Regions from separate parts of the Thermoanaerobacterium sp. PSU-2 genome, predicted to be linked through region 1. Evidence: riboswitches for the same ligand, from Rfam matches in the RefSeq annotation. Region 1 holds a riboswitch; each other region holds the start of a gene.
What was found. A riboswitch is a leader RNA that binds a small molecule or an ion and turns the genes downstream of it on or off. The one in region 1 is predicted to bind S-adenosylmethionine.
Positions count from the first base shown of each region.

Region 2: it holds a riboswitch for S-adenosylmethionine, as region 1 does, so the genes downstream of both, metK (methionine adenosyltransferase) here and BVF91_RS07790 (methylenetetrahydrofolate reductase) in region 1, are expected to answer to the same signal.
Region 3: it holds a riboswitch for S-adenosylmethionine, as region 1 does, so the genes downstream of both, metA (homoserine O-acetyltransferase MetA) here and BVF91_RS07790 (methylenetetrahydrofolate reductase) in region 1, are expected to answer to the same signal.

Region 1 is NZ_MSQD01000008.1:52,630-60,628, reverse strand. It holds gene BVF91_RS07815 (nitroreductase family protein) at 1-17, opposite strand, end outside; gene BVF91_RS07810 (HD domain-containing protein) at 147-644, shown strand; gene BVF91_RS07805 (glucose-6-phosphate isomerase) at 709-2,064, shown strand; gene BVF91_RS07800 (sugar phosphate isomerase/epimerase family protein) at 2,158-2,970, shown strand; gene BVF91_RS07795 (DUF362 domain-containing protein) at 2,981-3,910, opposite strand; SAM riboswitch class I at 4,060-4,154, shown strand; gene BVF91_RS07790 (methylenetetrahydrofolate reductase) at 4,209-5,111, shown strand; gene BVF91_RS07785 (homocysteine S-methyltransferase family protein) at 5,125-7,533, shown strand; gene BVF91_RS07780 (manganese catalase family protein) at 7,552-7,999, opposite strand, start outside.
Region 2 is NZ_MSQD01000001.1:231,099-239,097, reverse strand. It holds gene BVF91_RS01345 (phosphodiester glycosidase family protein) at 1-2,337, opposite strand, end outside; tRNA gene BVF91_RS01340 (tRNA-Pro) at 2,670-2,745, shown strand; tRNA gene BVF91_RS01335 (tRNA-Val) at 2,751-2,826, shown strand; tRNA gene BVF91_RS01330 (tRNA-Tyr) at 2,871-2,956, shown strand; gene BVF91_RS01325 (peroxiredoxin) at 3,182-3,682, shown strand; gene BVF91_RS01320 (rubrerythrin family protein) at 3,702-4,205, shown strand; SAM riboswitch class I at 4,334-4,435, shown strand; gene metK (methionine adenosyltransferase) at 4,511-5,698, shown strand; gene BVF91_RS01310 (HD-GYP domain-containing protein) at 5,808-6,410, opposite strand; gene BVF91_RS01305 (hypothetical protein) at 6,611-7,183, shown strand; gene recD2 (SF1B family DNA helicase RecD2) at 7,252-7,999, shown strand, end outside.
Region 3 is NZ_MSQD01000004.1:12,080-20,078, reverse strand. It holds gene BVF91_RS04240 (PaaI family thioesterase) at 1-220, shown strand, start outside; gene BVF91_RS04235 (cysteine hydrolase family protein) at 261-1,007, shown strand; gene BVF91_RS04230 (acyltransferase family protein) at 1,221-3,128, shown strand; gene BVF91_RS04225 (APC family permease) at 3,164-4,516, opposite strand; gene metA (homoserine O-acetyltransferase MetA) at 4,661-5,578, opposite strand; SAM riboswitch class I at 5,642-5,749, opposite strand; gene BVF91_RS04215 (geranylgeranyl reductase family protein) at 5,938-7,095, shown strand; gene copZ (copper chaperone CopZ) at 7,177-7,401, shown strand; gene cysK (cysteine synthase A) at 7,555-7,999, shown strand, end outside.

The DNA of each region.
Region 1 (7,999 bases):
ACTTCTATTGCATCCATTTAAAACACCTCCATCTATATTATAACCACAATAAATTTGATTTCAAAATTTATAAAATATTTATTGACGATAAACTATCATTATGCAAAAATAATAATTAAGAAAAGATAAGGGGGAGATATGAGATTATGTCAAGGCTTAAATACATCATTGAGCTTAAAGAATACTATGGCACTGACTTAAAGAGGATAAATCACGCGTTGAAAGTGCTTAACTACGCTGACAGGATTGCTTACGGTGAGAATATTGCAGATGATAAGATGAAAAAGATTATATACATAAGCGCAATTTTGCACGATATTGGCATAAAGAATGCTGAGGAAAAGTATGGCAGCTCGTCTGGTAAATATCAGGAAATAGAAGGACCGCCGATTGCAAGAGAAATAATGCTAAAAAATAATGAAGATGAGGATATTATGGATAGAGTTGCATACATTATAGGTGGACACCATACGGCGTCTAAAAATGATGGAGTCGATTTTCAGATAATATGGGAATCAGATCTTTTAGTCAACATCGAAGAAGACGAATTGTACAAGGATAGAGAAAATGTGTCAAGTATTATTGAGAAAAATTTTAAGACACAGACAGGCAAGATGATTGCAAACGATATGTTTCTAAGCTAAAGCTTGATAATATGTATCATATGGTATAAAATATGAGATGTAAAAAAAGATTGGAGGTTTACATATGACAAATGTATTAAACTTTGATTATTCAAATGCGCTAAACTTTGTCAATGAGCACGAAATATCATATCTTGAGAAGCAAGCGCTTCTATCATTAGATATGGTGCTTAACAAGACAGCTCAGGGAAGCGATTTCCTTGGATGGGTTGATTTGCCTAAAGATTATGATAAGGAAGAATTTGCTCGCATTAAAAAAGCTGCAGAGAAGATAAAATCAGATTCAGATGTACTTGTGGTTATCGGTATTGGTGGTTCATATTTAGGTGCAAGAGCAGCGATTGAGATGCTTACACACTCGTTTTACAATGTTTTACCGCAATCTGTTAGAAAAGCACCAGAGATATACTTTGCAGGAAACAGCATAAGCTCTACATATCTTCAAGATTTATTAGAAATATTAGAAGGAAAAGATGTTTCTATAAATGTAATATCGAAATCTGGCACTACTACAGAACCAGCTATAGCTTTTAGAGTTTTCAGAGATTTCCTGGAGAAAAAATACGGAAAAGAAGAAGCAAAGTCAAGGATATATGTTACGACAGACAGGCAAAAAGGTGCCCTTAAAAAACTGGCTGACGAAGAAGGATACGAGACTTTTGTGATTCCTGACGATGTAGGTGGAAGATACTCGGTTTTGACGGCTGTAGGTCTGCTTCCTATAGCGGCTGCAGGAATAAATATCGATGAAATGATGAAAGGTGCATACGATGCATCTATAGTCTTCAAAAAGCCGGACATCAAAGAAAATTTAAGTATGCAGTATGCTATTGTAAGAAATGCTCTTTACAGGAAAGGAAAATCAGTTGAAATTTTAGTCAACTATGAGCCAAGGCTTCACTATTTTTCAGAGTGGTGGAAACAGCTTTTTGGTGAAAGTGAAGGAAAAGATCACAAAGGAATATATCCTGCTTCAGTTGATTTTTCTACAGATTTGCACTCAATGGGACAATTCATTCAAGATGGCAGCAGGATAATGTTTGAGACTGTCATAAATGTTGAAAGACCACTTAAAGAAATAACTATAAATGAAGATAAAGATAACATTGACGGGCTTAATTTCTTGACAGGCAAGACAGTTGATTTCGTAAACAAGAAAGCTTTTGAAGGTACGGTGCTTGCTCACAATGACGGCGGAGTGCCTAACCTGATTGTGAATGTGCCTGAGATATCGGCTTACAATTTTGGATACCTTGTATACTTCTTTGAGATGGCTTGTGGCATAAGCGGTTATTTAAATGGCGTTAATCCGTTTGATCAACCAGGCGTTGAAGCGTACAAGAAAAACATGTTTGCACTTTTAGGCAAACCAGGTTATGAAAAAGAGAAAGAGGAATTGGAAAAGAGGCTAAAGAGATAGTTATGAAAGATATGCCGATTGGCATATCTTTTTTTGTCAGAATGATTTCATGTATAATATAATATGTGATAATTGTTTTTGGATGGTGATGAAATGGAAGTTGGCATATCGACGGCTTGTTTTTATCCTGTCTATCTTACAGAGGAAACGATTCCTATAATAGCTAAAATGGGCATAAAGAGTGTGGAAGTTTTTTTGGAATCTTACAGCGAATATGATGAAGATTATTGCAAAGCTATGAGGGATGATTTAGATAGATACGGCATTGAAGTTAATTCAATACATGCTATAGGCACTCAGTTTGAACCGCAGCTTTTTTCAGCAACTGAAAGGCAAAGGAACGATGCCTCAAAGATGCTTATTAAAGTCTTGAAAGCAGCAGAGATACTTAAGGCAAAAATATACGTTTTTCACGGACCTGCTGTTAAAAAAGATACGACGCCTAATATTGATTTTGACAAGATTGCGAAATATGTGGATTATATAGCTGATACATCAGGAGAATATGGGGTTAAATTTTCTTGGGAAAATGTCTATTGGTGTTGGTTTGCATATCCAGAATTTGCTACATTCATAAGACAGTCTGTGAAAAGCAGAAATGTTTATTTTACATTGGATATAAAGCAGGCGATGAAAAGCAAGAAAGATCCATTTGAATACTTAAAATCAATGGGAGATAAACTCGTTAATGTCCATTTATGCGATTACGATGATTGCGGCAATCTGTACCTTCCAGGCAGAGGGAGCTTTGACTTTGCAAAGCTTAATAGAGAGTTAAAAAAATTAGATTACAATGGCTCTATCATAATGGAAGTCTACAGAAACAACTATAAGGATATTGATGATTTAAAAGAAGGCATTGAATACCTAAAAAGCATCTTTGAAAATAAAGATAAGGGGGACTAAACCCTTATCTTTAAGCTTTTCCTGGCACCATCTGCTTTATTTCGCTTGAATCTAAGGCGATGCCATAGCCATACGCCTGCGTAGAGAAATTCAGTTCAGCTTGTTGCAATGGTATGCCTTTGATAGTGACATTTTTAAGCTCACCTGTGCCTACACCTCTTTTAGCACATTGAAACAAGTAGTTGACGCCTTGAGGCATAAGTCCAAACATTCTGGCACCTACTGTATCTGTTGCTACAGGATCTGTTCCTGCTATTATCATGTTTGCATTGATAGGCTTTCCTTCTGATGGCCCTGTGCCTATCATCGCTTCTTGACCGCTTAATATCGTAAGATCTATAGATATTTTTTCAGCCATAGCCCTTATGAAATTGTGAAGGTCATCGTGTATGCCTAAATTTTTTTTGGGAAATCCATGTATTTCTGCGGGAGGCCAGCTTAAAGCTATGTTTTTTATTCCAAGCGATACTGTAGCTTCTTCGTGCATTTTCATTTGAGTGAATGAAATTAGTACATCCATTTTTTCATAAAGTTCATTTACTTTTGTTGATTTTAAAAGACAGTCGTCCAGCAGCAATTCTACGTAAGGACCGTAATTTAGATCTACAAATTCTACGCCTTCTTCTGAAATGACTTTATCAAATCCATTGTCAGATAAAACTTTAGGCGTAGGATCTCCACCAGAGCCGGCGGCAATCACAATCCTGCCAGGATTTTTAGACTTTACGTATCTTATAAGGGCTCTCAATGTATCTGGTCCTACTATCGTACCGCTTTGAGGAGGCTTGCTTTTAACGAAATTTGGCGTTATTACAACGGTATTACCCGTTTCGATTAGATTTTGCAAAGGTAATAAGTTTAAAGCGGTATTTAAGTTTTGTATCTCATCAGGGCCAGATGCTATTGCTACTACTGGTTCTACAATTTTTCTGTACCTCATAAAATCACCTCATATATATGATTTGCATTTTATGAAAAATTAAAATATCTAAGCAAAAAGCCTAAGTAATTTTAACATTTCAACAAATATTTCATTGACAATTGTACCAGAGGACGGTATCATATAATTTAATAAATTAATATAGTAAACTCTTATCAAGAGTAGCGGAGGGACTGGCCCTATGAAGCTCGGCAACCGGATATCACGGTGCCAATTCCAGCAGCATATCGCTGAAAGATGGGAGCAAAAATATCTCTTCTTTTGGCGAAGAGTTTTTTTATTTTAAGGAGGGGTCGTTTTGCGAAATTCTGAAAATTTGTGCCAGAAACTTAAAAATAAGCAATTTGTCATAACCGTGGAGATATCGACGCCAAAAGGAGCTGATATTTCGAATTCTATTGAAGAAGCGAAAAAATTATATGGAATAGCAGATGCATTAAATATAACTGATTGTCCTATGGCAAATATGAGAATGAGCCCTATTGCATTGGCACATCTTTTGCAAAATCATCTAAATATAGAAACCATATTTCACTTAACGTGTAGGGACAGAAATCTTATTGGCCTTCAAGCAGAGCTTTTGGGTGCGTATGCTCTTGGAGTCAGAAATATCCTTGCCCTTACAGGAGACGATCCAAAACGAGGTGATGTGCCACAGGCAACAGGCGTGTACGACGTAGATTCTGTAGGTCTTGTGAAGATAGCAAAGTCGCTAAATGATGGCTTTGACTACAGCGGAAATAAGTTGGAATCATCTACAAATTTTTGCATAGGGACAACAGCAAATCCAAATGATTTAAGACCTGAATCAATAGAAAAATTAAGGACGAAAATAGAATGTGGAGCATCTTTCATACAGACTCAGCCTGTCTACGATGATGAGATTTTATACAGATTTCTTGATGCCGTAGAGCAATTTGATATTCCGGTTTTAGTAGGGGTGCTACCCCTTAAAAGCTATAAGATGGCTGTTAACTTGAACGAAAAGGTGCCTGGCATCGAGATACCTGAAAAAATAATAGACAGGTTGAAAAACGGTGAAAAAGGTGAAGGGACAAAAATTGCAATAGAGTTTATAAACAAGATAAAAAATAAAGTGGGTGGTGTTCATATCATGCCACTTGGCAAGACAGATATAGTTGTTGACATTGTAAATGGCGTAAAGAACATGAGACAAAATGATATAGAAGAAGTATTGTAGTCATCATAAGGAGATGTTGCAATTGGATATTTTTAAGAATTTAAAGAATAGCATAATCGTCTTTGACGGAGCAATGGGCACTATGCTTCAGAAAAAAGGACTTAAAACAGGAGAATGCCCTGAATATTACAATCTCTTACATCCGGATATTGTGTACGAAATCCACAAGTCGTATATTGATGCAGGGGCAGATGTTATTGAGACAAATACATTTGGCGCCAATAGGATAAAATTAAAATCTTACAATCTTTCAGATAAATTGCCTGAAATAGTCAAAAGCGCAGTACAGATAGCCAGAAAAGCTGCTGGTGATAAAGCCGTTGCTCTTTCTATAGGGCCTATTGGCGAACTGATGGAACCTTTTGGCAAGCTGACATTTGACGAGGCTTATAGTGCCTTTGCAGAGGTTGCTGTAGAAGGGGAAAAAGCCGGTGCTGATTTGGCACTTATTGAGACTATGTCAGATATATTAGAAGCGAAGGCGGCTATTCTTGCTGTAAAGGAGAATACTAATTTAAAGGTAATTTGTACCATGACGTTTCAAGAAGATGGAAGGACGCTTATGGGGACAGACCCTGTTACAGCAGTAGTAAGTCTTCAAGGGCTTGGCCTTGATGCCATAGGTGTCAATTGCTCTACGGGACCTGACATGATGGCAGACATAGTGAAGAAGATGGCTGAAGTTTCAAGGATACCAATTTTGGCGCAGCCAAATGCAGGAATGCCTCATTTAGAGGATGGATTGACTCTTTACGACATTACGAAAGAGAAATTTGCCGTCGAGTCAAAAAAGCTTTTAGAATGCGGGGCATCTATTGTTGGTGGTTGTTGTGGGACGACTCCAGAATTTATTAAGCTTTTGAAAGCTGAGATACATGATACAGAGAAAAAAACTGCCGTGAAAGAATACACAGCAGTTTCATCAAATACAAAGACTGTTTTCATAGGCAGCGATTATCCTGTGTGTGTAATCGGCGAAAGGATAAATCCTACAGGAAAGAAGAAATTGAGTGCAGCTATCAAAGAAGGCAATTATAATCTGATCTACGATGAAGCTGTATCGCAGGAAAAACTTGGCGCAAGCGTACTTGACGTGAATATCGGTGTGCCTGGCATAAACGAAGAGGAATTGATGCCTAAAATCGTTTCGCAGGTACAGAACATCGTCAATGTGCCATTGCAGATAGATAGTAGCAATGTAAAGGCGATTGAAAAAGCGGTAAGGATAGTCAGAGGTAAGCCTATTATAAATTCTGTCAGTGCAAAAGAGAAAAGTTTACAAGAAGTATTGCCTATTGTCAAAAAATACGGCACAAGTGTTATAGGACTTACAATAAGTGATGACGGTCTTCCTAAAAATGCAGATGAAAGGCTTAGAAACGCTGAGAAGATTGTAAAAGCCGCTTTAGAGTATGGAATACCAAAAGAAGATATAATAATTGACTGTATCGCACTTACAGTGTCATCTGAGCAGACAGCAGCAATAGAAACATTAAAAGCCATCAATCTTGTTAAGTCTAAGCTTGGAGTAAGTACGGTCATAGGACTTAGCAACGTATCTTATGGATTGCCTGAGCGGCAACTTATAAATACTGCATTTCTTGCGATGGCGATATCATACGGCTTAGATGCTGTTATAGTCAATCCAAATGATAAGATAACAATGGATATATTGAACGCTTCGATGGTCTTATCATCAAGGGATAAAAGATGCGAAAGATACATAAATACATATAAGAAAGATGATGGGATAAATAAGACGCAAGTATTATCTGTAGGGAAAAAAACAGATAGTAATGCAAGCGAGATGCTTTACAGAAATATATTAGATGGCAAAAAGGCTGATATAGATAGATTAGTGATGGAAATACTTAATGAAGGAGTAGAACCATTAAGCATAGTAGATAATACGATAATACCTGCGCTTAAAGATGTAGGAGATAAGTATGACAAAGGGATATATTTTCTTCCACAGCTTTTAAATTCTGCTGAAGTTGTGGAAAGCGCTTTTAAAGTTTTAAAGGAAAAAATGCCTAAAGGGATGGGCTCAAAAGGGAAAATAATACTGGCAACAGTTGAAGGTGATATACACGATATAGGGAAAAATATAGTAAAAGTGCTGCTTGAAAATTATGGCTATGAAGTCATAGATCTTGGTAGAGATGTCAAACCGTCTATAATTGTAGATGAAGTAAAGAGGACAAATGCAAAACTGGTAGGGCTTAGCGCCCTGATGACAACTACGCTAAATAATATGGAAAAGACCATTAAAATATTAAGAGAAAAATATGATATAAAAATAATGGTAGGCGGTGCCGTACTTACAAAAGATTATGCTATGAAAATCGGAGCTGATTACTACGGAGCAAACGCACAAGAAGCTGTAAGGATAGCAGATAAGGTGTTTAGTGAAACAAATTAAAGCCGGAATGACCGGCTTTTAAAATATCTTTTTGCTTCTTAAGTGTTCTTGCACCAGATCCAAAGTCTCTCCAAATCTCTGGAAGTGTACAATTTCTCTTTCTCTTAAAAATCTTAATGTATCTTTTACACAAGGATCGTCAGTTAGATTTATAAGGTGTTCGTACGTTGCTCTCGCCTTTTCTTCTGCTGCCATGTCTTCATGAAGATCCGCGATTACGTCGCCTTTGGCCTGGATATATGCAGCACTCCATAGCATACCTGTCGTATCGCTATAGAAAAGAGCTCTATCGTGCTCTGTGTACTGTTCTCCGAGGCCTTCTCTCCTTAGCTCTTCTACTGGTACGCCTTTTAACAGTTTAAAGACCAATGTGGCAATTATTTCCAAGTGGCCAAATTCTTCTGTGGATATGTCTGTCAATGTTCCCTTTGCTTGTCCTGTAGGCATTGTGTATCTTTGAGTTTGG
Region 2 (7,999 bases), on a different contig from region 1:
AATGTCTTTTCCATTTACCATTATTGAAATGTATCTGGCGTCATTGTATATGTCCATACTACCACTGCCATTATTTGTTCCATAATTAGATATATACCTTATGTTGTCATTCAATGTCGTATAAAAAGGCGTATCTCCGTTGTATATTATCCATACGTTTTTACCTGTATCTTCTCTGAATTTTTGCAGTGTATCCTCAAACAGTTGAGCTTCTTTTGTATCTTTGAACCCATCGGAGCCCCATACAGGTTTTGGCAAAACTACAAATAGATTATCTCCTTTTACGCTGTTTAATGTGTTTAAAAACCAACTCCACTGATCCTTATTTGATGATAGCAAACCACCATTAGTATCATCTAACATGATAAATGTCGAATTTCTAAAGTCATATACTTCATAAGAATTACCTGCTTTTATATAAGGAATCGTAAGTGATTTTAAAACTTTGTCATTTACATCCCCTGTGAAAACTACTAAAGGATAGTCTTTATTGGCTATGCTGGCAGCTTTTAAGGAAATTTGAAGCTTCAAAAGCGTATTGTAATCTGTGTCCCCAAATACCATGAATTTAAACGAATCGTTAGTGTTGCTGACGCTTACTTCCTTATTTTTGCTGTCAATAGATTCAAAGTCCAATGGCTTTGGAAGCTGTGACGCATCAAAATCTGATCCTTGCCCCACTTTTACCATTAAATTTCCTACTTTTCCATTTATATTTGCCGATAAAGCACCAGATAGATCGCTATTGGCTGCTTTGAAGACTCCATTTGAGATGGTGCCTACATTGTTGTAGACAGTCCATCTTATGTCTCTGTCTTCTATAGGTGCTCTATAGCCGTTTATGTCTTTGCCTATCACAGATATTGATGTAGTCCCGCCTTTATCGACATTGACCGAATAAGGCGTAAATCTTATGTCTGCTATAGCATCTAAAGCCTTTATTTTCAATGTACCAGTCACATTGCCTACTCTTGCTATTATTACGCCATCACCCGCACTTTGAGGCATGAATTCATTTCCATCAAATTTTCCTGCTATGCCGCTTATTGAAAATGATACGGAGTTTTGATCGATTTTTACTGGTTGATAATTTGCATCATATCCTTTTACAATGATTGCTCTGTGGGTGCCTACAAAGACATTTGGGCTATCTGCTTCAACTTTTATAGCGTATAGATTTCCTGTTGGTGCTGTGTTAAATACTCCAACGCCGTTGGCTACATTTCTTTCGAAACCAGGAACTTCATTTTGGAGCTTTGCTTGACTATCTCCTAAAGGTCTTATGGCCATTTGAGTTGAGCCGCCGCCGTCTAAGTTCATAGCTTCATAAGCGCCTAAGCTTAGCATAAGCTGCGCTAATTCACTTTCTGTCATTCCTCTCGTGTTGGCGTTGTCAACTGTTGCTATTATTACATGCTTCTTATCTTCAGTATAGCCTATAGCTGTCCTTGCGTATATGCCGTCTACATTGTCGGTAAATTGCGACGGTATTGAACCGTTTTGTACCAAAATGGTTCCTCCGCTTACAGCCATCTTAAAGTTGTCAAATGGAGGGTCTGTAGAGATATTTTTGATGACTTTATCTCCTTGCTTTAGATTTAAAAGAATCTTTGCGACATCACCTGTTGCATCTATAGAATAGCCTCCATCGGGAATTGCTACAGGACCTTCACCCTGTCTTACCTCCAAGACGCTGTTGTTTTTGTCAACTAATACTTCAACAAGGTCTTTATAGCTATCGCTTAGACCCGGTGTCTCATCATTCCAGTCCTTTGTAAATATGACGCAAGATGTACCACTGCCTATGGAACCTACGTTGTTTAAAGCACTTACTGGAACTTGACTGCCGTCAGGTAGTGTTATGCTAAGAGAAGTGCTTTTCCAATATCCTATTGATGGAACATTGTTTTTATCTATGGCAAATGTGGCGTAATTCCCTTGATAGTATGGGACAGTTAAAAGATTTCCGTCTTTAACTGATGCTCCTACGATAAACCCTTGCTTCGTGTCAAAAAAATCGCCATTTACTGCGGCTATAGCACCGTTTCCATTTGCCATGTCTTCTACATCCATTCTGTCTTTAAAACCAGATGGATTAAAAATGGTGGATATTGATGTGTTACTGTCGCTTAAGTCCACATCCAAAACATTGATATTGATGAAACCATCTGTCGTAAAATATGTAATGTTTTTTTCTGTAACACCTTTACTTAATATTTGCTGGCTTTCATTTGAAGTTATTACGGTGTAAGCATCTGCAGCAATACCATTCATAAAAACCGATGAAAAAATGATTATTGAAGATATACACATGCTTATAGCTTTTCGGTACTTCACGAAAATCCCTCCTATGTACTTACTATGTACTTAGCAATTGTTCTTTAAAACTTATCTTCGGCAATTTAGCGCGGTTGATAAATTTTCCATACCTATACAACCATATTGTACCTTTTGTATATTACAGCCGTGTTACAATTTCATAAAATAAAAATAAAAACTAATATTATTATTGCCTAAATTGTGTATAATGATTATAAAAGATAAATGGAGCATAAGCGAAAGATATTGAAAAAATGCCAAATTAACTGATGGAAACCGGCTAAAATGAGGAATAATAAATCTTGTGAAATTGATAGATTTCAACTATAATCAAATATGTCGCGAGACGCCGGGGTGTAGCGCAGTTGGTAGCGCACGTGCTTTGGGAGCATGGGGTCGGGGGTTCGAGTCCCTCCACCCCGACCATTATTGGTCGTATAGCTCAGCTGGGAGAGCACCTGCCTTACAAGCAGGGGGTCATAGGTTCGAGCCCTATTGCGACCACCATTTCTATTTGTGAATATTTTTTCTCATTAAAATAAAATAATCATGGAGGGATACCCAAGTGGCTAAAGGGGGCAGACTGTAAATCTGTTGGCTGGTGCCTTCGATGGTTCGAATCCATCTCCCTCCACCATGAATACAAGGCTAAAGGGCCTTTTTTTATTTTGCCTTTCAAGATTTCCTTATCATAATGATTTTTAAAGACATCGATAAAAAATTTCCCAAATCCTATTGACATAAAAAATAATTGATGTATAATAATACTTGTGAAGGGAAAATAGTTATTAATAGAAATAAAATATTAATAGCTTATCCAATGTATGATTGACTAAGAAGAATAGATGAGAGGTGTGTACATATGTCGTTGGTAGGTAAGAAAGCTCCTGAATTTAAGTTAGACAGCACAAAAGGTCAAATATCCTTAAGCGATTATAAAGGTAAATGGGTAGTGCTTTTCTTTTATCCACTTGACTTTTCGTCAGTATGTTCGACAGAAATACCTGAGTTTAACAGGATGAAACCTGAGTTTGACAAGCTCAATGCTGAGCTATTAGGTATCAACACAGATAGCGTTTATTCACACAAGGCATGGATAGATAGCCTCGGTGGTGTTGATTTTCCGCTTTTATCTGATTACAACAAAGAAGTCACGAAGCAGTATGGAATACTTATTGAAGATGCTGGCATAGCATTAAGAGCTGCATTCATCATTAACCCTGAGGGAATTGTTGATTACGAAGTTGTACATGAGCCAGTAATCGGCAGAAATGTCGATGAAATATTGAGAGTGCTTAATGCACTTCAAACAGGTCATGCTTGTCCTGTAGGTTGGAAACCAGGGGACAAAGTATTAGATTAAAAAAGGAGGAGATTTTTAAATGAGAGAAATGACGACAAAAAATCTAAGCGATGCATACGCAGGTGAAAGCCAGGCTCACATGAGGTATCAAATTTTTGCTGATGTGGCTGAAAAGGAGGGTAAGCCAAACATAGCAAAGCTTTTTAGAGCCATATCTTATGCCGAATTAGTCCATGCTACAAATCACTATAAGACATTGGGAGAAGTAAAAGACACAGTATCAAACCTTGACAAGGCTATAGCAGGTGAGACATTTGAAGTAGAAGAAATGTATCCAGCATATAAAGCCGTAGCAGATTTGCAGGAGGAGAAATCTGCAGATAAAAGCTTCAACTATGCTCTTGAAGCTGAAAAGTTACATGCTAAGATGTATACAGATGCAAAAGCAGCGGCACTTAAAAATGAAGACATAGCTATTTCTAAAGTGTACATTTGTCCTGTTTGCGGATATACGGCAATTGATACGGCTCCAGAAAAATGTCCAGTTTGTGGAGCTCCAAGAGATAAGTTTGTTGTTTTCTAAAAGGCATAAAACCCCTTCATTATCATATATTAACTTTAAAGTGCTTGACAGTCGTCAAGCACTTTTTCACTTTCTAATTGACTTATTAGTTGTACTGTGATATTATATTTTAAGTTAAATAAGTGAAACTCTTATCAAGAGAGGTGGAGGGAAGAGCCCTGTGAAGCCCGGCAACCTGTCTTACGACAAGGTGCTAATTCTCGCAGAAGTTTACTTCTGAAAGATGAGGGTGGATGTGCCTCTTCTTTTGGAGAGGTTTTATTTTGTTTTAGGTCTTTTATGTGATTTAAAAAAGGAGGATACAGATGAAAAAGTATTTTACTTCAGAATCAGTTACTGAAGGACATCCAGATAAAATTTGCGATCAGATATCTGATGCTATTGTAGATGAGATCTTAAAAAATGATCCATATGCGAGGATAGCCTGCGAGACTGCTGTTACAACAGGTATGGTATTGGTGATGGGAGAAATATCCACAAAGTGTTACGTTGACATACCTAAAATCGCAAGAAAAGTCATAGAGGAAATAGGATACACTCGTGCAAAATACGGCTTTGATGCAGATACATGCTCTGTGCTTACATCAATAGATGAACAGTCTCCAGATATAGCATTGGGAGTTGATAAGGCTCTAGAAGTTAAAAAAGGCATCTCCTACGATGAGCTGGAAGAACAAGGCGCTGGAGACCAAGGCATGATGTTTGGATACGCATGTACAGAGACGCCTGAGCTTATGCCTCTTCCAATATCATTAGCACATAGGCTTGCTCGCAGATTAGCAGAGGTAAGGAAAAATGGCACTTTAGATTACCTAAGACCTGATGGCAAGACACAGGTGACGATTGAGTACGTTGATGACGTGCCAAAGAGAGTTGATTCAATCGTCGTATCTACACAGCATTCACCAGATGTGGATCATGATAAGATTGAAAATGATGTAAAAGAGTATGTAATAAAACCTATCGTTCCACCAGAGCTTATTGATGATGATACGAAGATATATGTAAATCCGACAGGAAGATTCGTAGTTGGCGGACCGCAAGGAGACAGTGGTCTTACAGGAAGGAAGATAATAGTCGACACTTATGGTGGATATGCAAGACATGGCGGCGGTGCTTTTTCTGGCAAAGATCCATCGAAAGTAGACAGATCTGCTGCGTACGCTGCAAGGTATGTAGCGAAAAACATCGTAGCTGCTGGGCTTGCTGAAAGGTGTGAAGTTCAATTGGCGTACGCTATAGGCGTAGCTACACCATTAGAAGTCAATGTAGATACTTTTGGCAGTGGGAAAATATCTGATGAAGAGATATCAGAAATAGTTAAAAAAGTATTTGATTTGAGACCTGCTGCTATCATAAGAGATCTTGATTTAAGAAGGCCTATTTATAGACAAGTTGCAGCATATGGACATTTTGGACGTACAGATCTTGACCTTACATGGGAGAGAACTGACAGAGTTGAGATACTGAAAAAACTTGCTTTCAATAAATAATAATTTTAAAGCCCGGAGTTTCCTCCGGGCTTTGCGGCTTGTATATTTATATTTATAGCCGCGATTTTTATAAAAATTGTACGCTCCGCTACTTTTATTATAGCATAAATTAGATGGCGATTCCATTGCTTTCTCTATTTTCTTTTTCGAGAATTTGTGTCTTTGTTTTAACCAAATTTTCTAATGCTGAAACAAGCATTTGGTTGTACTTTGCATCGCACTCTTTCAAATCTTGTATTGCTTCAATAGCATTTTTAGCTTTTCTATACTGTCTATCGTTTGTCATTGCGTCGAAAGAATCACACACTGCTACAATCTGTGCGCCAAACGGAATGATTTTTAAACCATAAGGATAGCCTGTCCCATCAAGCCTTTCATGATGATATAGCACAGTAGATGTCAAATATGCAAGTGGTGTTAAGGCTTCCAGTATATCGGCGCCGTATTTGGGATGCAATTTCATGACGTCGTATTCCAATTCTGTAAGTTTATCTGGTTTTGCAAGAATACTAATCGGAATCATCACTTTGCCTATATCGTGCAGCAATGCACCCTTGTATATCGTTATTTTTTCCTTTATATTAAGCCGCATCATGTTTGCTACATTGTATGATAACTTTGCGACTCTTATGCTGTGCTTGTACGTCTCGTAATGGTAGTTTTTTAGCGACATCAGAAGATGCGACATCAGTTTTTCTTCATCATAATTCATCTCATTTTTCCCCTTTTTTCGACAATTAATATTATATTATAATTTTTTGCACCAGTCAATAATTTCATACATTGTAATAAAATTCAAAAAAAAAAAAAAAAAAAATTCGGAAAATTTTTAAACACATATCCATATATTGACTTTGAAGTTGTTATTTTATATAATAAGTACAAACATAAGTTCGTAAAGGAGTAATGGAGATGAAGGATTTTGATATACCTGATGTCTACATTGCCATATTGCCTTGCTATCTTGATGATTACGGAGATGGGACGGAATTAATAGACTTAAATGGCAATGTATTGCGTATAAAATCCAGTGTCAAAAGTTGTCTAAAGAGGACTTTGAAAAAGTATGCTGTAGATTTAAGTGCCATAAAAGAAAAGTACGCCAAAAGCCTTGGCATTAAAAATACTTTTCCAATTCCTATAGCTTCTAACTTTACGCTTGTGCAATTAAAAGTTAGAATTCCAAAGGTGGCAAAGGATGTATCTTACGGATATGTATGCTATGAGAAGATAAAAGAGATAGAGGAGCATTCTACGTATTGCATTGTAAATGTTGGTGACGCTAAGATAAAAGTATATCAAAAGAAGATTACGATCGAGAAGCACTTGAGAGATGCTGCCATGATAAAGACTTTTTTTGCTAATTTAAGTCCATTAAACTTTGAAAGTAACAGCTCTATGTATAATCTACCAGCAACGAAAGCAGACATAGCTCTTTTGTATGAAGAAATCGTGAAGATAAAGTACAAAATTGAAAAAATATGATGCGCGCTTCAAATATCTATGAAAATAATATACAATTGTAGATAGAAAATAAAAAAGTAGGGATAACTATGGTTGAAATAATAGGTACTGTTGAGGAAATAATTTTTAAAAACGAACAAAATGGGTACGCTGTGTTAGAACTTAATTCGAAAAAGGATACTATTACAGTAGTAGGATATATGCCTTTTGTTGGGATAGGTGAGACGCTTAAAGTTGAAGGCGAGTGGATGGTACATCCTGACTATGGGGAACAGGTGAAGGTCTCAAAGTACGAGACGATAGCGCCGTCGACATTGTATGGGATGGAGAGATTCTTGTCATCTGGACTCATAAGAGGTATAGGTCCTGTCATGGCGAAAAAAATCGTCTCAAAATTCGGCGTCGATTCTCTAAACATCATAGAATCTCATCCGGAAAAGTTGTTGGATATACCTGGAATAGGCGAAGAAAGAGTAAAGATGATATCAGAATCTTATGAGCAGCAGAAGACATTGAGGGACGTGATGGTTTTTTTACAAGGTTATGGCATCTCCACTACGAATGCAATTAAGATATACAGGCAATACGGCGATGATTCTATAGAACTCATAAAGCAAAATCCGTACAGATTATCGGATGAAATTTTTGGGATTGGCTTTAGGACGGCTGATAAGATAGCTCGAGCAATGGGCGTTGACTTGCATTCCAGCTATAGGATTTCATCTGGCACAAAGTATGTTTTGATACAATATGCATCAAATGGTCATACGTATGTGCCACTTGAACTTTTGCTTAAAGAAACAGCAAGGCTTCTTGAAGTATCAGAAGAAGAAGTTT
Region 3 (7,999 bases), on a different contig from region 1:
TACAGCTATGGGAATTGCCGCAAAGACGATGGGGAAAAACATGGTGACTCTGGAGATGAATATAAACTATATAAAGCCCTTAAAAGCCAAAGACAGAATCAAGGCAATAGGGAAGATCATCCACATGGGCAAGACGACTGCTGTTGCAGTATGTGATGCATACAATCAGGATGGCAAGCTTGTGGGATCTTCCCGCGAGACATTTTACTGCATAGATTAAATGGTATACAATAAAAATAAGATGAAAGGAGGCTGTGAAAATGAATTTTGATAGCTTTTTGTACAATACAAGACCTTTTTTAAATTATCTGTTTGATTTTTATAGCAATTTAGATGACATGAAGTTAAGCACCGTCATAAAAGATGCTGGAAATGCTGACAATGTGTCGATTATCGTCGTTGACATGATAAACGGTTTTTGCAAAAGTGGGGCTTTGTCAAGTCCTCGAATAGGAGGGATTATAGAACATATAAAGAGCCTCATTAAAGCTTCGTACAGGATGGGCATAAAGAATGTGATGTTTGTAAATGATGCCCATGCGAAAGGTGCAACAGAATTTGCTGCTTATCCAGAGCACTGTATCAAAGGAACAGATGAAAGCCGTATCGTAGAGGAGCTTTTAGAGGTAGTCAAGGACAAGCCAAATGTGTACGAGAAAAATTCGTTAAACGTGTTTTTCGGCGGAGAAGATGGTGATGGAAATAAGTTCTTGAGAAAGATATTTGATATGATAAAAGGAGGCAAATCTACATTTATTATCGTAGGCAATTGCACTGATTTGTGTGTATATCAGACAGCGATTTCTATAAAGATGATTGCAAACGCCAATAATTTAAGCGCCAATGTGATTGTGCCTGAAAATTGTGTTGAGACTTACGATATAAGCGTGAAGACAGCGGAAAGGCTTAAAATAGTTCCACACGATGGTGACTTAACGCATACTATGTTTCTATACCACATGAAGCTTAATGGCATAAATATCGTAAAAGAACTGTTGGAAGAATAAAATAAAAAGTTTTAAAGAGCTCTTTAACGTATAAAGGGCTCTTTTTATTAATAAATATTTATAAGATATTTATATTTTATTTATCAGTTGTAATGCTTTTGTAATATTGATAATATATAATGGATTTATAGAAAAATGGCTGTTTTAGATGAATGATGAAGAATTTTGTTGCAAATTGCTTTTTATTGTGAGGGATCTTAGGAGGGGATTTCAGTGCCAAAACCTTTAAACGAAAACGCAAGATACATGGCAGGACTTGACGGACTACGTGCTTTAGCTGTGCTTGCTGTCATTGGATATCATCTTAATCTGACTTTTTTGCAGGGTGGTTTTTTTGGCGTCAGCATATTTTTTGTGTTGTCAGGGTACTTGATAACAAATATAATTGCATCAGAATGGGAGAAAAACAATAAAGTTGATTTAAAAAATTTTTGGAAGCGCAGAATGTTGAGGTTGTTTCCAGCTCTTTTTATTATGGTAATTGTAGTCGTCTCTTATGTTACGCTTTTCGATGCTTCAAGGCTTTCATCTATTAAAGGCGATGCTATAACAAGTTTGCTTTATGTCAACAATTGGTGGCTTATATTTCATAAAGTATCTTACTTTGCTAAGTTTGGACCACAATCGACGTTTGGCAATCTATGGTCACTGGCTGTTGAAGGACAGTTTTACCTTATTTGGCCGTTAGCATTGATTGTGGCACTTAAGTATATAAAGAAGAAAAAGTATATCTTTGTTATCACTTTGCTGCTTTCTGCGCTTTCTGCTTTGGCAATGGGTATGATGTACATTCCAGGAATGGATCCCAGCCGTGTATATTATGGCACTGATACGCGCGCTTTTGGGCTTCTTTTAGGCTCAGCTTTAGCGTTGATTCTACCCAGCAACAAATTTTCCAACAATGAAGCTAAAAGAAAAGTATTGATTTATGATATGATTGGCTTTTTGGCAATAGTTTCGATTTTTGCTATGCTTATGTACGTCAATCAATACGATCCGTTTGTATATAGAGGTGGCATGTATTTGCTATCTGTAATAACTGCTGTGGTGGTAGCTGTGTCAGCACATCCTAAAAGCTTGTTGGGGAAAATATTAGGATGCGCTCTATTAAGATGGTTGGGGGCAAGGTCGTACGGAGTGTACCTTTGGTATTTTCCGGTGCTTATTTTGACGACACCAACTGTGGACACGAAAGGCTTTGATCCTATTCGGGCGCTGCTGCAGGTATTTATGATCATTGTTATTTCTGCCTTTTCATGGAAATACGTGGAGGATCCAATAAGACACGGCGCACTTAAAAAAATCATAAACGACTTAAAATCATTGAGGTTTGAAAAAGGGAAAATACTACCTACACTTAAAACATCTGCTTTAGTTTCATTATCCGTATGCTTAATGGGCACTTTTATTGCAGGTATGAGTGGAATCATACCGGCCAGCGCATCAGTTTCGTTAAATTCAGGTTCATCAAATATTGCATCAGATTCACCATCTTATGTAGGAAGTAGTAGCAATATTAGCAGTGATGTGCAGGACTACAATGATAATTTGCCAGATAATAGGAGAGATATTAAGTACTATCCGTATAAAGGCGGAAATTCAAACTCAGCAGTATCAAATAGCGGTGATTCCACAACCAGCCCTGTACAGGATGGAAAGGGTATAGCCATAATAGGTGACTCAATATTGATAGATACAAAGCCTTACTTGGAAGAGATGTTGCCGGGAATCACGATTGATGGCAAAGTAGGAAGACAAATGTATCAAGCAAAAGATGTCGTGAAAAACCTCAAAGCGAAAGGAAAAATAGACACATTGATAGTTGAGTTGGGGACAAATGGGCCTTTCACTGAAGACCAGCTTTTATCGCTTTTAAAGAGCGCAGAGCCTGTAAAACGCGTAATATTGGTAAATGTCCGCGTCCCACGCCCTTGGGAAAGCATCGTCAATGAGACGTTGTCAAAAGTGTCTTCAGAATATCCCCACACTACTTTAATTGATTGGTATAAAGCCAGCTATGGACATGATTCATTCTTTTCACCCGATGCGGTTCACTTAGAGCCCAGTGGTGCGAAGTATTTTGCTTCACTTATAGCAAATGCGGTAAAAGAAGAAAATTAAAACGATGTAAAAAGGCTGCATTTTGCAGCCTGTAATTATTCTAAGACTTTTCGAATCTCGTTTAGCTTTGAGTTATTTTTGTACTTCATGTATATATAGAAGGGTATGCCGCACATAAGCATTATAAATCCGTACATGACAGTCTCGGCTCCAGACCCGTATATTGTCCACATGGCGTATGCAAAGCCTAAAAGTGGAATAATGGAATTCTTTATAAAGCCTAATACGCTGACGTTTTTGTCTCTTTTTATAAGAAGCATCATTTCAGATGCGGCTGTAAAAGCGTACACAGGTAGGAAAGACAAAGTTGCCAGCAGTATTATAAAATTAAACGCAGAAACCAGAGATTTTGTATAGTTCATCAGCAATAGCAGATTTACAAGCACCGATCCTATGATCAATGATACGTGAGGAGTCTTGTATTTAGGATGTACTTTTGAAAAAATCTCTGGAAATAGACCGTCTTTACCAGCCGCATAAGCCACACGAGCTGTAGATAAAAGCCATCCGACAGTTGTGCCAAGCACACTTACGACAGAGCCTACTATTATGACATTCGCAATGTTTTTCCCTAAAAACTGTTTGAGGATGTCGGCTATTGGAGAAGCGCTTTTTGCAAGCTGGCTTTGTGGCATTGCACCCATTGCCGAAAGGTTTATGGCAAGGTACATCACTACAGCTATTAATATTCCGAATATGGTGCTTAACTTTACGTTTCTTTCAGGGTTTTTAATTTCTTCAGCGGTTATTGACGCAGTTTCAAGTCCTACAAACGCCCACAGCGTTGAAGTTGCTGCTGCAGACAAAGTATTCATGCCTTTTCCTGCAGGGAACAATGGCATTACATTGCTTGACTTGAAATGTACTGCTGATACGATTATGAAGAATAAAAAAAGACATACTTCAAACACAGTTATTGTTGTTTGAGTTGAGCCAGCCTTTTTTACACCTATTATATTGATTATCGTAAAAATCCATAAGATTCCACTGGTGTACAGAAAAGCGGCTAAATGATTTTGCGATAAAATCGGGAATAAAGCGCTTGAGTAACTGGCAACTGCAATGACAACGGCAGCGTTTCCGATCCATGAACCATTCCAGTATAACCACGCATTGATAAAACCTATAAAGTCTCCAAAAGCTAATTTTGAGTATTCATACGGGCCACCGGCTTTTGGAATCCTTGAACCTAAATTTGCAAATGATAATGCCAACAATATTGATCCGATGCCTGTAACAAGCCATGCCAGTATTGTTGCGCCAGGACCTGATTTAGATGCAAGTGTAGCAGGAAGCATGAATATGCCGGAACCCATCATGTTACCTGTCACAAGTGCTGTGGCGATAAATAGGCCAATGTCTTTTTTGAGCTTTTGTGTTTTGTCCATATAGTACAATTCCTTTCTATAAATTTTTGAAATAGCATAATTAAATTAGCACAGGAAAGTGAAAAAGTCAATGAATAATTTTGCAAAAATGATATAAAAAATGCAGGATATAAAATCAAGTTTTATAACCTGCATAAATCATATTTATTCAATTGAATTCACATCGTATGGTGTTTTTTGGTATACATAGTAATTTAACCAGTTAGAAAACAATAGATTTGCATGGCTTCTCCATTTTACAATTGGCTCATTGTTAGGGTCATCTCCCGGGAAATAGTGTTTTGGTATTTTTATAGGAATGCCTTTTTTTAAATCTCTTTCGTATTCAGATTTTAGAGTCAAAGGATCGTATTCAGAGTGACCTGTCACAAATATCTGCCTGCCAGATTTTGATGCAACTATGTATACGCCTGCCTCATCTGATTCAGAAAGTATTTCAAGGTCATCTACAAGCTCTATATCTTCTTTTCTGACTTCCGTGTATCTTGAATGGGGCGCATAAAATTCGTCGTCAAATCCCCTTAATAAGTCGACATTTTTTTTGGAAACCTTATGCAAAAATACGCCAAACATTTTTTCTTTCAGTGGGTATTTAGGAATCCTATAATGGTAATAAAGACCAGCTTGAGCACCCCAGCAAATGTGAAATGTTGAAAATACATTGTGTTTGCTCCATTCCATTATTTCTTCAAGCTCATGCCAATAATCAACATCTGAAAAGTCCAAAGTTTCCACTGGTGCTCCGGTTATTATGAGACCGTCAAATTTTTCATGTTTTACGTCATCAAATGTTTTGTAAAAAGCTTCTAAATACTCTGGCGCAGTGTTTTTAGATTTGTGTGATGCTGCATAGAGAAATTTTAAATCGATTTGCAGTGGATTGTTGCTAAGTAGTCTTAATAGCTGTGTTTCTGTCACACTTTTTGTAGGCATCAAGTTTAAGATGGCGATCTTAAGAGGGCGTATATCTTGATGAATTGCCCTTTCTTCAGCCATTACGAATATATTTTCTTTAGCTAAAATATCGATGGCAGGTAGGCCATTTGGTATATTGATGGGCATTTGCAAACCTCCTTCAATGTAAAAAATAAAACGCCTCAGAGATGAGGCGTAGATAATCACATCTACTCATCTCCCAAAGCTATAAGCTTTGCAGGAATTAGCACCATTTTCATAAAATATGACGGTTGCCGGGTTTCACAGGGCCAGTCCCTCCACCACTCTTGATGAGTTTTGATTTACGATATTAAATTGTTAAAATAATTATATATTTATTGAAGTTTGATGTCAATAATATGAAGGACACTTTTCGCTAATTCTTATATTGACAACTGTTTGTTTATGAATAGCTTAAAATAATCCAATTTGTGGCTTTTATTTAGTATGTTTTGCAATTATAATTGAATTTAGAGGTGAAAGAAATGTATGATGCAATAATAATAGGTGGAGGACCTGCAGGATCTACATTAGGAAGAAAGCTGTCTAAAGAAGGATATAAGGTATTGTTGATAGAAAAGCATGTTTTTCCAAGGTACAAAGCCTGCGGTGGCGGAATAACGAAAAGGTGTTACAAATTATTAGATATTGATATAAGCCAATACGTAGAAGATATTACCAATGAAATTATCTTTAAATTTCCTAACGGCAAACAGACTGTTTTGCAGACTGGTGAGCCTATAATATATCAGGTAGATAGGACTAAATTTGACAAATATTTAATAGATAAAGCAGCTTATTATGGGTGTGAAATACATGATGGTGAATTATTTTATGACTTTTATCAGCATGATAAGGGACTTGTCGTTGTGACAGACAGGGGTGAATATGAGACAAAGGTTTTAGTAGGTGCAGACGGAATAAACAGCAATGTGGCACATAAAGCGAACTTAATAAATGGCAAAAAAGGCATAGCACTTGAAGGTGAAGTATACGTCGATAATAGCTTAATCGATGGATTAAAAGGAAAAGTTGTGGTGGATTTCAACGCAATAAGATATGGGTATGGATGGGTATTCCCTAAAGGTGATAGATTGTCTATTGGTGTCGGGACTTTTTTAAACAAAGTTTCAGACATAAAAGAAATGTTATCTAAAATGATAGAGGAAAATGTGGACGGAAATATAAAAGACTGCAAAATTTACGGGCATCAGTTGTCGTTTCCTGATGGGAGCGATGGTGTATTTAATAACGATAGAATAATATTGATTGGAGATGCTACAAGGCTTGCTGATCCATTTACAGGCGAAGGAATATACAATGCTTTGCTTACTGCAGACATATCATTTGATGTTCTAAAAAAGCATTTCAGTGGAGAATGTGGATTGGATGAATACACTCTTAGACTCAATAGAGAAGTTGTGCCAGATGTTGGTTGGGCATATAGATTAGCGCAATTTACGTACAATAACATGGATTTCATAGAAAAATCAGTAAGATATTTTCCTAATGTGCTATCATACTTTGTAGATATAATGATGGGTGATAATACATATAAGAATTTTAAATTAAAAGTTCCAATGTATTCACTGCGGGTAATGACTTCTAAGACGAAAATTAAAGTAGAAAAAAACGTGTCATGAAGTAATTGACTTTAAACTGTAGTTAAATTAAACTATTTATAGGTAATACCCCTTATGAGTATATGAAAGGAGAGATTAAATATGGGTTTGTTTGGTTCAAAAGGTGAAACTGTCACGATTGATGTCAGAGGCATGTCATGCAACCATTGCAAAATGACTGTAGAGAAAGCATTAAAAGGTCTTGATGGAGTATCAAAAGCGACAGTAGACTTGGATAAGGCTAATGTCACTGTAACATACGACCCTAAAAAAGTTACTATAGATGACATGAAAAAAGCGATTATTGACGCAGGATATGAAGCTTAATATTTTCATGTATGTTTAACCGCTAATGCGGTTATTTTTTTATATTTGCTGTATAATAAAGTTAAAAAAATGTTATTTACAAAAAGCTTTTTTTGCTATATAATAATTACATAAAATCCAATCGGAATAGTATAATTTAAAGGAGAGGATATAATGTCAAAGATTGCAAAAAGCCTTACGGATTTAATAGGCAATACGCCGCTATTGGAATTATCAAACTACAATAAAGAAAATAATCTTGAAGCAAAGCTTATAGCAAAATTAGAGTATTTTAATCCATTAAGCAGCGTAAAGGACAGAATCGGATATGCTATGATCAAAGATGCAGAAGAAAAGGGGCTTATAAACAAAGACACTGTTATTATTGAGCCAACCAGTGGCAATACAGGAATAGCGCTGGCTTTTGTTGCAGCGGCTAAGAAATACAGATTAATATTGACTATGCCTGAGACTATGAGCATTGAAAGGAGAAATTTGCTTAAAGCGCTTGGCGCTGAAATAGTATTGACGCCTGGCCCAGAAGGCATGTCTGGAGCTGTAAAAAAGGCTGAGGAGCTGGCAAAGCAGTATGGAAATGCATTTATACCGCAACAGTTCA